Regions from separate parts of the Methylomonas montana genome, predicted to be linked through region 3. Evidence: riboswitches for the same ligand, from Rfam matches in the RefSeq annotation. Region 3 holds a riboswitch; each other region holds the start of a gene.
What was found. A riboswitch is a leader RNA that binds a small molecule or an ion and turns the genes downstream of it on or off. The one in region 3 is predicted to bind cyclic di-GMP.
Positions count from the first base shown of each region.

Region 1 (3,205 bases), 2.1 Mb from region 3:
TCGTCCGAACCGGCGATCCGCAGGAGTTTCAACGCCATTTCCTGGAGAAGTCGTTGGCGATGAGGGCGCAGGCCTATCAAGTGGAAGTCAAGGCCAAACCGCCAAGGTAGCGGCCAGCATCCATCGGCATTTCGATTTTCCCCGATCATAGCAACGACGGCGACAAACTGATCGGCTATGCCGATGGCACGATTTACAAGATCAAGAAGTCGGGTAAGAACGCCTATGCGTTTCACGTAGAAGCAGGCTAGTCACGGAGCCTGCGAATTAGCGTTTGATGGGGGATTGTTTATCCCATCCTATGGCCCTATTTTGGCTGTTAGTGCAATGGATGGCCGTGTAACTGAAGCCACGCTGACTTAAAGCCAACGTGGCGTGGGCTAGGTCATGTATTTTATACGGCAAGTCTTGAGCCAACGGCTTTGCGCCGGCCAGCCAGCAGGCCTAACAGACCAGTACCGAACAGCCAAACCGCGCCAGGGACGGGAACGGAAGCGACGGATACGACATTTTTAATGGTTTTTGACGAACCGATCAAGGAGCTAAATGAGCCGTTGCCGTTATTACCATCCAATGCGTTGACCAGATCTAAAAAGCCGTTGCTCAGACCCGCCAACCAGAGGTTTTCGCCAGTAGAACCGCCGGTCAAACCAGGGTTATTCGCAGCCCAGCCACCGGTGAATTTGGTTTTGAAACCCACAGCGAAACCGCCATAGGTGCCGACATAGTCGGGTGTATTGTTGTCAGGGTTGATATCCAGTAGTTTGGCGCTCAGCAACAATTGCTCGGGCTGGTTGGACCATGAGGTGTTGCCAAAGGTGCCGGCAGGCAGGCTGCCCTTGATTTCCAAATAGTTGCTCAAGCTCGTAGAGCCGATTGATGTGATCAATTTGCCGGCCGAGTTGAAGTTAGCCTGGTATTTCACGCTATCGCGACCCAAATTAACATAATTGTCCACATCGCCCCAGAATGAAGCAGTGGAACCGGTGCCTTTCAATTGCCAATAAGTGCTTGATCCAGAACCTTTTCTCTCGATCTTGATCGTTTCGTTGACATCCAGGAACAAAGGCCAGCTTGGCGCGCCGACGCCAGTGGCGTTATATGAGTATGGCACGGTATCGGCTACTGCGTTACCCGTGGTGGCTGCCAGCGGCAACAACAGGGCGAAAGCCCAACGTGCATATTTAACGACTTTCATTTAAATCTCCTTAAATTAATTAAGGTGGCAACCCGGCTATCGTGATGTATCGAACCCTCAGACCCGCAGTTTTCCGCCCCGACCTCACGATCGGTTTAGCTTTTACACACTTCTGATTTTGAATTAACACAATATTGGTACAACATGCCCTGCGCTTCCAGCGATGACTTAAAACCTCGGCTCAGTCCCTATCCATGCCATCCCTGTTCCCTAGCTATTCCCAGCTGATAGCCAAACGACTGGTCTCAGCGTTAAAGCCTGCGGCATCTTATTCAGGTGAGTAGGTCTTTTCGGTGACGGGTGCATGAACTTTGCAAGAAATGTAATACGTACGTATTACTGATGACGATCAGGTTAAAAATGCTGTTAAACCGGCAGTAGAATCATTTAAAGGAAGAGGTTCCTGCGCCGGAAAGACAAACCTTGCGAAATGGCGTGATGAGATCTGAATATAAGGGGCAAGCTTGATGTCATTAGCTTATCGGACCCAAAAACCGGGTGTTGCGGCGCGAGGTTCCGGCCTTGCGTTTGGCCGCCGGATGAACCATTCGGGTATCGGCAGACCCAGGGGATATGTCCTAGATACGATTAACGTAGCGTAATCGTAAGAATGAGGTGAAATGCATTGCATTGCATAACCATGCCTCCGAATATGCTACGTTAAAAGGCGAAGATTAGTTTACGTGTACGGTGTGTCGTCTTTATGAACAAACTTCCACTTCCCCTCCACGAGTATGGCTTTGAGATCGTCATCGGGGTAACTTCCTTCGTCTCCCGGCGTCCGGTCGCCGATTTCGAGGTAGATGACTGCCTCCGACGTTTCGTTAATCAGATGGTGTCCGTTGCCGTTGCCAGCCTTGAAGCCGGCGCACATTCCCGGCGAGAGCTGGCTGCGACCTTCGTCAGTATGTAAGGTTGGATACCCTTGCAGGATATAGATAAATTCGTCTTGCTTGGTGTGAGCGTGACGAAGGGCAGAAACGGCATTGGGAGCCAAACGTGTCAAGTTGACGCCAAAGTTTGTAAGACCAAACAGATCGCCAAGCCGGCGCTTCTCCCGACCCAGCATAAGCGACGCGAACGGTTCGGGATAGCTTGATGGCTTGCTTCTTGCCGGTGCCTCAGTCGCAATGATGGCGATCGGATTGGATTTTTCTGACATAAGAGCCTCGCGAGAAGGGGCAGGGTTTACAAGGATTACTCTGCTAGCGGCAAAATCAAATAATCCGTCCATTTCCGTTCGCCGCCGGCTTCATCTTCGCTAGGCAGCAAGGTTTCGTTCCAGCCGCCGCCCAAGGCTTTTACCAATAGCACCGATGCGCTAAGTTGCTGGCCTTGCAGTTGCACGGCGGTTTGGCGGTTGGACAACGCGGCGGCTTGGGCCGTCATTACGTTGATGTAACTGACGGTGCCGGCCTGATATTGATTGTTGGTTAACGCCAGCGCCTGGTTAGCAGCGGCGACGGCTTTATCCTGCACCTGTTTTTCTTCGTCCAGGATACGCAGCGCGGCCAGATTGTCTTCCACTTCCTGAAAGCCGGTCAGCACGGTTTGACGATAAGCGGCGACCGTGGCGTCGTAAGCGTCGACAGCCTGTTTGTACTGAGCGTTCTTGGCGCCGCCGTCGAATAATGTCAGCGCCAGGCCGGCCGGTCCCAAGGACCAATAGCGGCGCGCCATCGTGAACAGCGTGTCGGCGGTAGGCGACTGAAAGCCGTTGGTCGAGGCCAGATTCAAGGTCGGGTAATAAGCCGCCTTGGCGACGCCGATCTGGGCGTTGGCGGCGGCGATTTTGCGTTCGGCGGCGGCGATGTCGGGACGGCGTTCCAACAGTTCAGAAGGCAGGCTGACCGGAATCCCCGGCGCTTGCACATCTAAAGAGGTTGGTGCCAACGATAATTCGGCCGGCGATTTGCCGATCAGCACCGCAATCGCGTGTTCCAGCTTGGCGCGCTGCACGCCCAGATCGATGGACTGCGCGCGCACCGTTTCCTGCTGGGTTTCGGC
Region 1 is NZ_CP129884.1:2,922,962-2,926,166, reverse strand. Features, by position in the region: gene QZJ86_RS13430 (PEP-CTERM sorting domain-containing protein) at 395-1,198, opposite strand; cyclic di-GMP riboswitch class I at 1,222-1,308, opposite strand; gene QZJ86_RS13425 (cupin domain-containing protein) at 1,878-2,360, opposite strand; gene QZJ86_RS13420 (efflux transporter outer membrane subunit) at 2,396-3,205, opposite strand, start outside.
Region 1: another riboswitch for cyclic di-GMP. It lies ahead of QZJ86_RS13430 (PEP-CTERM sorting domain-containing protein); the one in region 3 lies ahead of QZJ86_RS04100 (hypothetical protein).

Region 2 (3,205 bases), 950 kb from region 3:
AGTCGGCGGCGTGGCTGGCGTAGGCGGTGGCGTCCTGCGGCAGCGCTTCGCCGTCCTTGAAGTGGTAGACCAAACCTTGCGCCACGTCGTAGAGGTTTTTCGGGTCGGAACCATCCGGTGCATTGGCGTTGCCGTAGTACAGCCAGAAGTCGTCGCTGCTCACGCCGCCGCGCACTTGCGGCAGTTTCACCCAGATCAGACCGATCTCGCTCAACAGGTCGACTTGCTCGACGTCGTACACCAGCGGGGTTTTGTCGTCTTTTAAAAATCGAAAATCGCGGCCGTTCTCGGCCAGTTCGACGAAGTAGCCGAAGTTGCCGGCATGTAGCCGCACCAGTATCGGCACATCGCTCAGCGTCTCCTGAATGTCGGCGCCGGTCGCCGCTGCGTCCACCGCCAGTTGCCGGCGCGACGACCAGTCGTCGTTCCACCAAGCCAGGCATAGAGAAGGTAACAAAAACAGGCTCAAGGCCCACTTCAGTGCATTGTGCGTCATGAGTGTTAGCGGAATTAGTTCGGTTGATGTTGGCTATGCATGGGGCAATTCATATTCATCGCATCGGCTCCATGGTCGTGTAGTTGCGCGTCGAACCATTCATCGGCGAGTGACGGCTTCCGGCGGTAAAGATTATTCATCATCCCTGAGTGAATAATCGCGCCTACACTGTCACGGTGATTGCCTGCGGCGGCCCTGGCCGTCCGCGTCACCTCGGCTTTGACCCAACCAGGGGATCAAAGCCTTGGCTCTCGCATGACTCCACGCCGTTTCGCGATGCCTTGCAGTTTTTCTAGTCGAAAAACCGCCCGGCGCTGCGGCTTCCAGGGACTACTCAACCTTCACTCGCTAGCGCTTCGTTTCCAAGGTTTCGCAGCGGTTGCCTTGAGCCAGCGGCTTTGCGCCGGCCAGCCAGCAGGCCTAACAGACCAGTACCGAACAGCCAAACCGCGCCAGGGACGGGAACGGAAGCGACGGATACGACATTTTTAATGGTTTTGGATGAGCCGATCAAGGAGCTAAATGAGCCGTTGCCGTTATTACCATCCAATGCGTTGACCAGATCTAAAAAGCCGTTGCTCAGACCCGCCAACCAGAGGTTTTCGCCAGTAGAACCGCCGGTCAAACCAGGGTTATTCGCAGCCCAGCCACCGGTGAATTTAGTTTTGAAACCCACAGCGAAACCGCCATAGGTGCCGACATAGTCGGGAGTATTGTTGTCAGGGTTGATATCCAGTAGTTTGGCGCTCAGCAACAATTGCTCGGGTTGCGCGGACCATGAGGTGTTGCCAAAGGTGCCGGCAGGCAGGCTGCCCTTGATTTCCAAATAGTTGCTCAAGCTCGTAGAACCGATTGATGTGATCAATTTGCCGGCCGAGTTGAAGTTAGCCTGATATTTCACGCTATCGCTACCCAAATTAACATAATTGTCCACATCGCCCCAGAATGAAGCAGTGGAACCGGTGCCTTTCAATTGCCAATAAGTGCTTGAGCCAGAACCTTTTCTCTCGATCTTGATCGTTTCGTTGACATCCAGGAACAAAGGCCAGCTTGGCGCGCCGACGCCAGTGGCGTTATATGAGTATGGCACCGCATCGGCCACAGCGTTACCCGTGGTGGCTGCCAGCGGTAACAACAGGGCGAAGGCCCAGCGTGCATATTTAACGACTTTCATTTAAATCTCCTTAATTAATTAAAGTGGCAATCCGGCTATCGTGATGTATCGAACCCTCAGACCCGCAGTTTTCCGCCCCGACCTCACGATCGGTTTAGCTTTTACACACTTCTGATTTTGAATTAACACAACATAGGTACAACATGCCCTGCGCTTCCAGCGATGACTAAAACCTCGGCTCAGTCCCTATCCATGCCATGCCATGCCATCCCATTCATGCACCGCATTGAACAGCGCTGCGTGCTTGGTTCGGAAGCTTAGGCTGGCGCCTCCCGCCTCGGCTGTATAACCGATCTGTAATTGGCCTGGTAGGCAGCGCGCAACTGCGCCAAGCCCGGCATATCGGCGCCATGAATGAAGGCCGGGGCGGAAAAGTCGCCACGCCCGAAACGTTGTGCCAGTTCCTCCAAATGGCGGCGAATCGACCAAACCTGCTCCAGATCCATATCGTCGCGGGCAACGATCCGCTGCACGCCGCCGTCGGCTGTCTTTAGAAATTGATGCTGAGTCCGGGCCAGGGAAATCGGCGTCACTTCGGCGCCGCGACGGGCGACTTCCGCCTGTCTGGCAAGATCTTCGGCCGAAGCAGGATGACTTAACAGTGCCGATGCCATCAATTGGCAAAGGCATGCAAAGCGAGCGCGCAATGCAGGATTGATGGTGCAAGTGTTATTCACTAATAAACCTCCTTCAAGTTTTCTCAACAGGACGAAAACCAATACTGGGAAAATCATACCAAGTGCCTCGGAAAGGGTAGGCAGCCAGTCCAAGCTACCTACCCACCTTTCAGCGCGGTTCCTTAATTGCCATTCCAATGTTCTAAGGAAGGGGAACAGGGCTGGTTTCCGGGCGGAAGCCGTCGGTCAGCGTCGTCAAAAACGTCACGATGTCGTCGACTTCCTGGGCGCTAAGACCCAGCCGGCCTAAAGTGCCTGGCAACAACTGAGCGTTGCGATGGACGGTTTCCGGCACCTCGGCGGGCGGCCAACTGGCGACGTCGCGGGTGTTGTCGAACATCACCACTTCGTGCAGCGTCTTGAACACGCCGTTATGCATGTAAGGGGCAGTGACCTCTACGTTGCGCAGCGTCGGAATCTTGAATTTACCTCTTTGCAGCGGATCGTTAACCACCGCGCCCAAACCGACATCGACAAAATCCGCCCCATCTGGATTCAGCTCCGGCGGGAGGTCGTAGTAGGGGTTTTCGGGATTTTTCGGTACGCCCAGGTTTTGAAAACCGAAGCTGGTAAACAGCGGTCTGCCGTCCGGCCCACCCTTGGGCGTATGACAGTTGGAACAGCGCGCCTTGCCCATGAACAGAAGCCGGCCCCTTTCTTCCGCGGGCGTCAGCGTAGCCAGGCCGGCCAGGAAGTAGTCGTATTTGGCGCTGAACCGATTCATATCGTCCGAGCGTTCATAAGCCGCCAAAGCTTCGGCGATATGCTGAAAGGCCGTATCGACATCGTTTAGGGATTGCGGCCCGAATACCTTGCGGAAAAGATGGGCGTAGGACGAGCGGCGGACGGAACGCACCA
Region 2 is NZ_CP129884.1:1,781,658-1,784,862, reverse strand. Features, by position in the region: gene QZJ86_RS08295 (DUF2341 domain-containing protein) at 1-496, opposite strand, end outside; gene QZJ86_RS08290 (PEP-CTERM sorting domain-containing protein) at 831-1,670, opposite strand; cyclic di-GMP riboswitch class I at 1,693-1,779, opposite strand; gene QZJ86_RS08285 (hypothetical protein) at 1,928-2,347, opposite strand; gene QZJ86_RS08280 (cytochrome-c peroxidase) at 2,490-3,205, opposite strand, start outside.
Region 2: another riboswitch for cyclic di-GMP. It lies ahead of QZJ86_RS08290 (PEP-CTERM sorting domain-containing protein); the one in region 3 lies ahead of QZJ86_RS04100 (hypothetical protein).

Region 3 (3,205 bases):
TGACGGCAATAAACACTGCCACCGTCACGGCGAACAGCATTAGATTTCTAAGGATATAAAGCCATCTCAGATTTTCCCTAATCGAGATTTCGGCTTTGGGGAGTATATGTGAAAGCATGGACATGGCAGTAATGTTTAAAGAATAGAAAGTAGCGACTATGTTATCGCCCTTCCCGAAAGCTGCCGGCATTTACCAAAATAGTTAGACTCCCTTCCGCTATTTTTATGTCGGTAAACAAGCACGGTTATTCAGGCTAAAAACCAGAGCCCCATAATTAATTGGCTAGTTAACCAAAATAACATCCGGCTCGAATGATGTCTGGCGCCTCCAGACTATGCGGCGTATCACGCATTCGCTAAGCGCCAGCTGCCGTTTTTATCCACCCATCTCATGCTGAGCCAATACCAAAGAGTCATCGGCACCATCATCGCAAACCACTCCCAGTCATCGATCAAGAATAATCTGGCGATCCAGCCATTACCGTCAAAATAAAGCCCCCAAGGCACGCAATAAAAGGTAAAGACGAGGCTACTCCAGATCAACAGCAACGCCCCCTTACGGGTTTCGATACTGGACAGCGCCAGGAATACCCACAGCGGGGTTTTATCGGTTCTCTGCATAAATCACTCCGTTAAAATTTAAAGTCAGCCAAGCCTTGCGGCGCAACAAACTAACAATAAATTGCGATAAAAGAAAGCAATTCTTCATCGAATCAGCAAGCACTAAATGCTAGGCCGGACCGAACCAATCCGGCAGTAATTAATCTATGTTATATAAAAAAGCTCGCAAGGTTATTTCCCTCAATTCAGGCATTTGCCCACATCAGGCATTTCACTGAAAATCCACCACATTAATTTGAAATCATTAAAACTTTTCCGAATTGGCTCATTACTGGCTTAAGACTTGGAACTTACTTCGCGCGTTGCTTATCGGCAACAGTTAATTGACCATTTTTCCTGGCATGTCTAACGTCCGCTAATCAGTCCATCGCGCGAAGCACGAGTGGCCACACCCGTCGTGAGGCGGGGCCGGAAAATCACGGTTCTTAAAAACGATTTAAAGAAGGCCGGATTGCCCCACGGTAGCTCGTGGGTAAGGGCAAAGTTTGGCTCAATGCTGTTGGTCAAGTTTTGTCAGTTTCGCTGTTACCTTTAATTCTAATAAAAAGAGGATGATCATGATCTTTCGTAAAACGGCTATAGCAGCTCTCTTGACAACTGGACTAGCTGGCATCTCCGGCCAAGCATTCGCTCATCAAACCTATAACCTGACCGGTGCTGGTATCACTATCGGCGATAGCGTCAATAACACCGATGGCGTCTCCAATACTGGCGGCTACGGGCCTGTCGGTATTGGCGGACGGGTCGCTGGCGACGCCAATGCTAACATTCCAGGCACCGGCGGCTTGCCAACCGACTACACAGGAACCCTCCCTTACAATTTTTATTTCGGCCATCACGACTCAACTGCAACAGGCCAAACCAATCGCAACTATAAAACCGGAACCTCTGCTACCGAAACTAACAGCTTATGGAGAGCTTATGCCGTTCAAAACGCTTCAACCACTTGGGGCCCCCTCCTCCCCGACGGCGGCGCAAATGACCATCCCTACGTCGCTGTGGGCGGTGATTCATGGCAGACAGGCAGCACCACAGGCGGTCTCGATTACGCACTGATTCACGCTAGTGCCGGCTCCAACGACAATGCGCAAAATGTAACTACCGCGACAGGCGTGTGGGGCGGCACGTACAACATAGACATCACGGTCAAAAGAGACGCTAACTACGATTCTTTGAACGATGCCAATGCATTATTGGATGTCGCGCTATACCGCGGATCGGATACGTCCATCTTTTCTAACCGCACAGCGGCTTTCGATCCGAACGCGGCGGGCGTACAAGGTTCCAGTTTAGGAACAGGCGGCGTTGACGGCTCTGCTTTGTTATGGAGCGCTTCGCAAGTTTCAGTTGGCGATATTCTGACCTACACACTTTCAATGGACTTTGCCGAGTGGCAAAAAACCGACGCAGTTGCTGGCAGCCTAAACGATGGTGACGCAGGTTTCTACACCCTAGTCGTCGGCGCGCACGGCGGAGCAAGCAATTCGGCTCTGGCATATACGGTAGATACTCATTCTTACAGCACCATAACAGCCGCCCCTGTCCCTGTTCCAGGTGCAGTCTGGTTGTTTGGCAGTGCGATTGCCGGTTTGATCGGTTTCGGTCGTCGCAAACCGCAACTAGCCGCTTAATCGACGAAACGGGATTACCGCCAGTTTTGCCGGTAATCCCGTTACAACTCGCGGCTCAGCCGCAAACTTACGTTTGAATTTATTTATTCGATCGAGAGGCCAAAATGATTGAACCCGCACCGTATAAAAAATTGGCGCTGGCTGGCGCCGTCGCCGCAATGCTGCTAGTCACTGATGTAGCAAATGCGCACGTTACCTATAACACCTCTGGCGCACCTGCGGATGGCTCGCAAACCGGCCCATGGTCAGTTGACGATCCAGGCTACACCGGCAACCTGCCTGCGACCTGGGTAGCGATGATCCATAACGACGGCGGAGTGGCCAACTCGCAAACCGCCAACAGTGAAGGCGCCGGCTTTACGATAGGCATGGGCGCCAAAGCTTACAAAGACGGCGCGACCAACTGGGGCCATACCGCCGATTATGGTTTATTCGAGCTGCACCATGACGCTACTGTCACCATCACTGTATCCTCGGACAACTCCAATTTGCGCCCTGCCTTCGGTTTATGGGATGGCTGGGATACCAACGACGGCAGTAGCCGCCACGATTCATATTTAAATAATGGTGCGCTCAATCCGATGGGCTCGGTGCTGGGTTCGTCGTTGATACCGCATGATCCGACTGCTTGGGCCGTCGCCGCCGTTCAAGGCACCACTGCCACCGCGACGCTGACCCGTTTCCTGACCGCCGGCAATTACACGCTAATCCTGGGCGGTTACGACGGCACGGTAGGCGGCGCCAATCTGGCTTACACCGCCACGATCTCGGCCGCCGCGTCGCCGGTACCGGTGCCCGGCGCAGTTTGGCTATTCGGCAGCGCAATGGCGGGCTTGATCGGTTTCGGACGACGAAAGCCGGCTGTTGGCACTTAAAGCCAATTTGATTCAACCGACAGCCGCTTTCATTCGTAAAGTCAGGTCGGTTTTCGGTCAAGGATGGCCGGGAGCATG
Region 3 is NZ_CP129884.1:836,423-839,627, reverse strand. Features, by position in the region: gene QZJ86_RS04110 (ATP-binding protein) at 1-118, opposite strand, end outside; gene QZJ86_RS04105 (hypothetical protein) at 346-621, opposite strand; cyclic di-GMP riboswitch class I at 997-1,080, shown strand; gene QZJ86_RS04100 (hypothetical protein) at 1,179-2,252, shown strand; gene QZJ86_RS04095 (hypothetical protein) at 2,357-3,127, shown strand.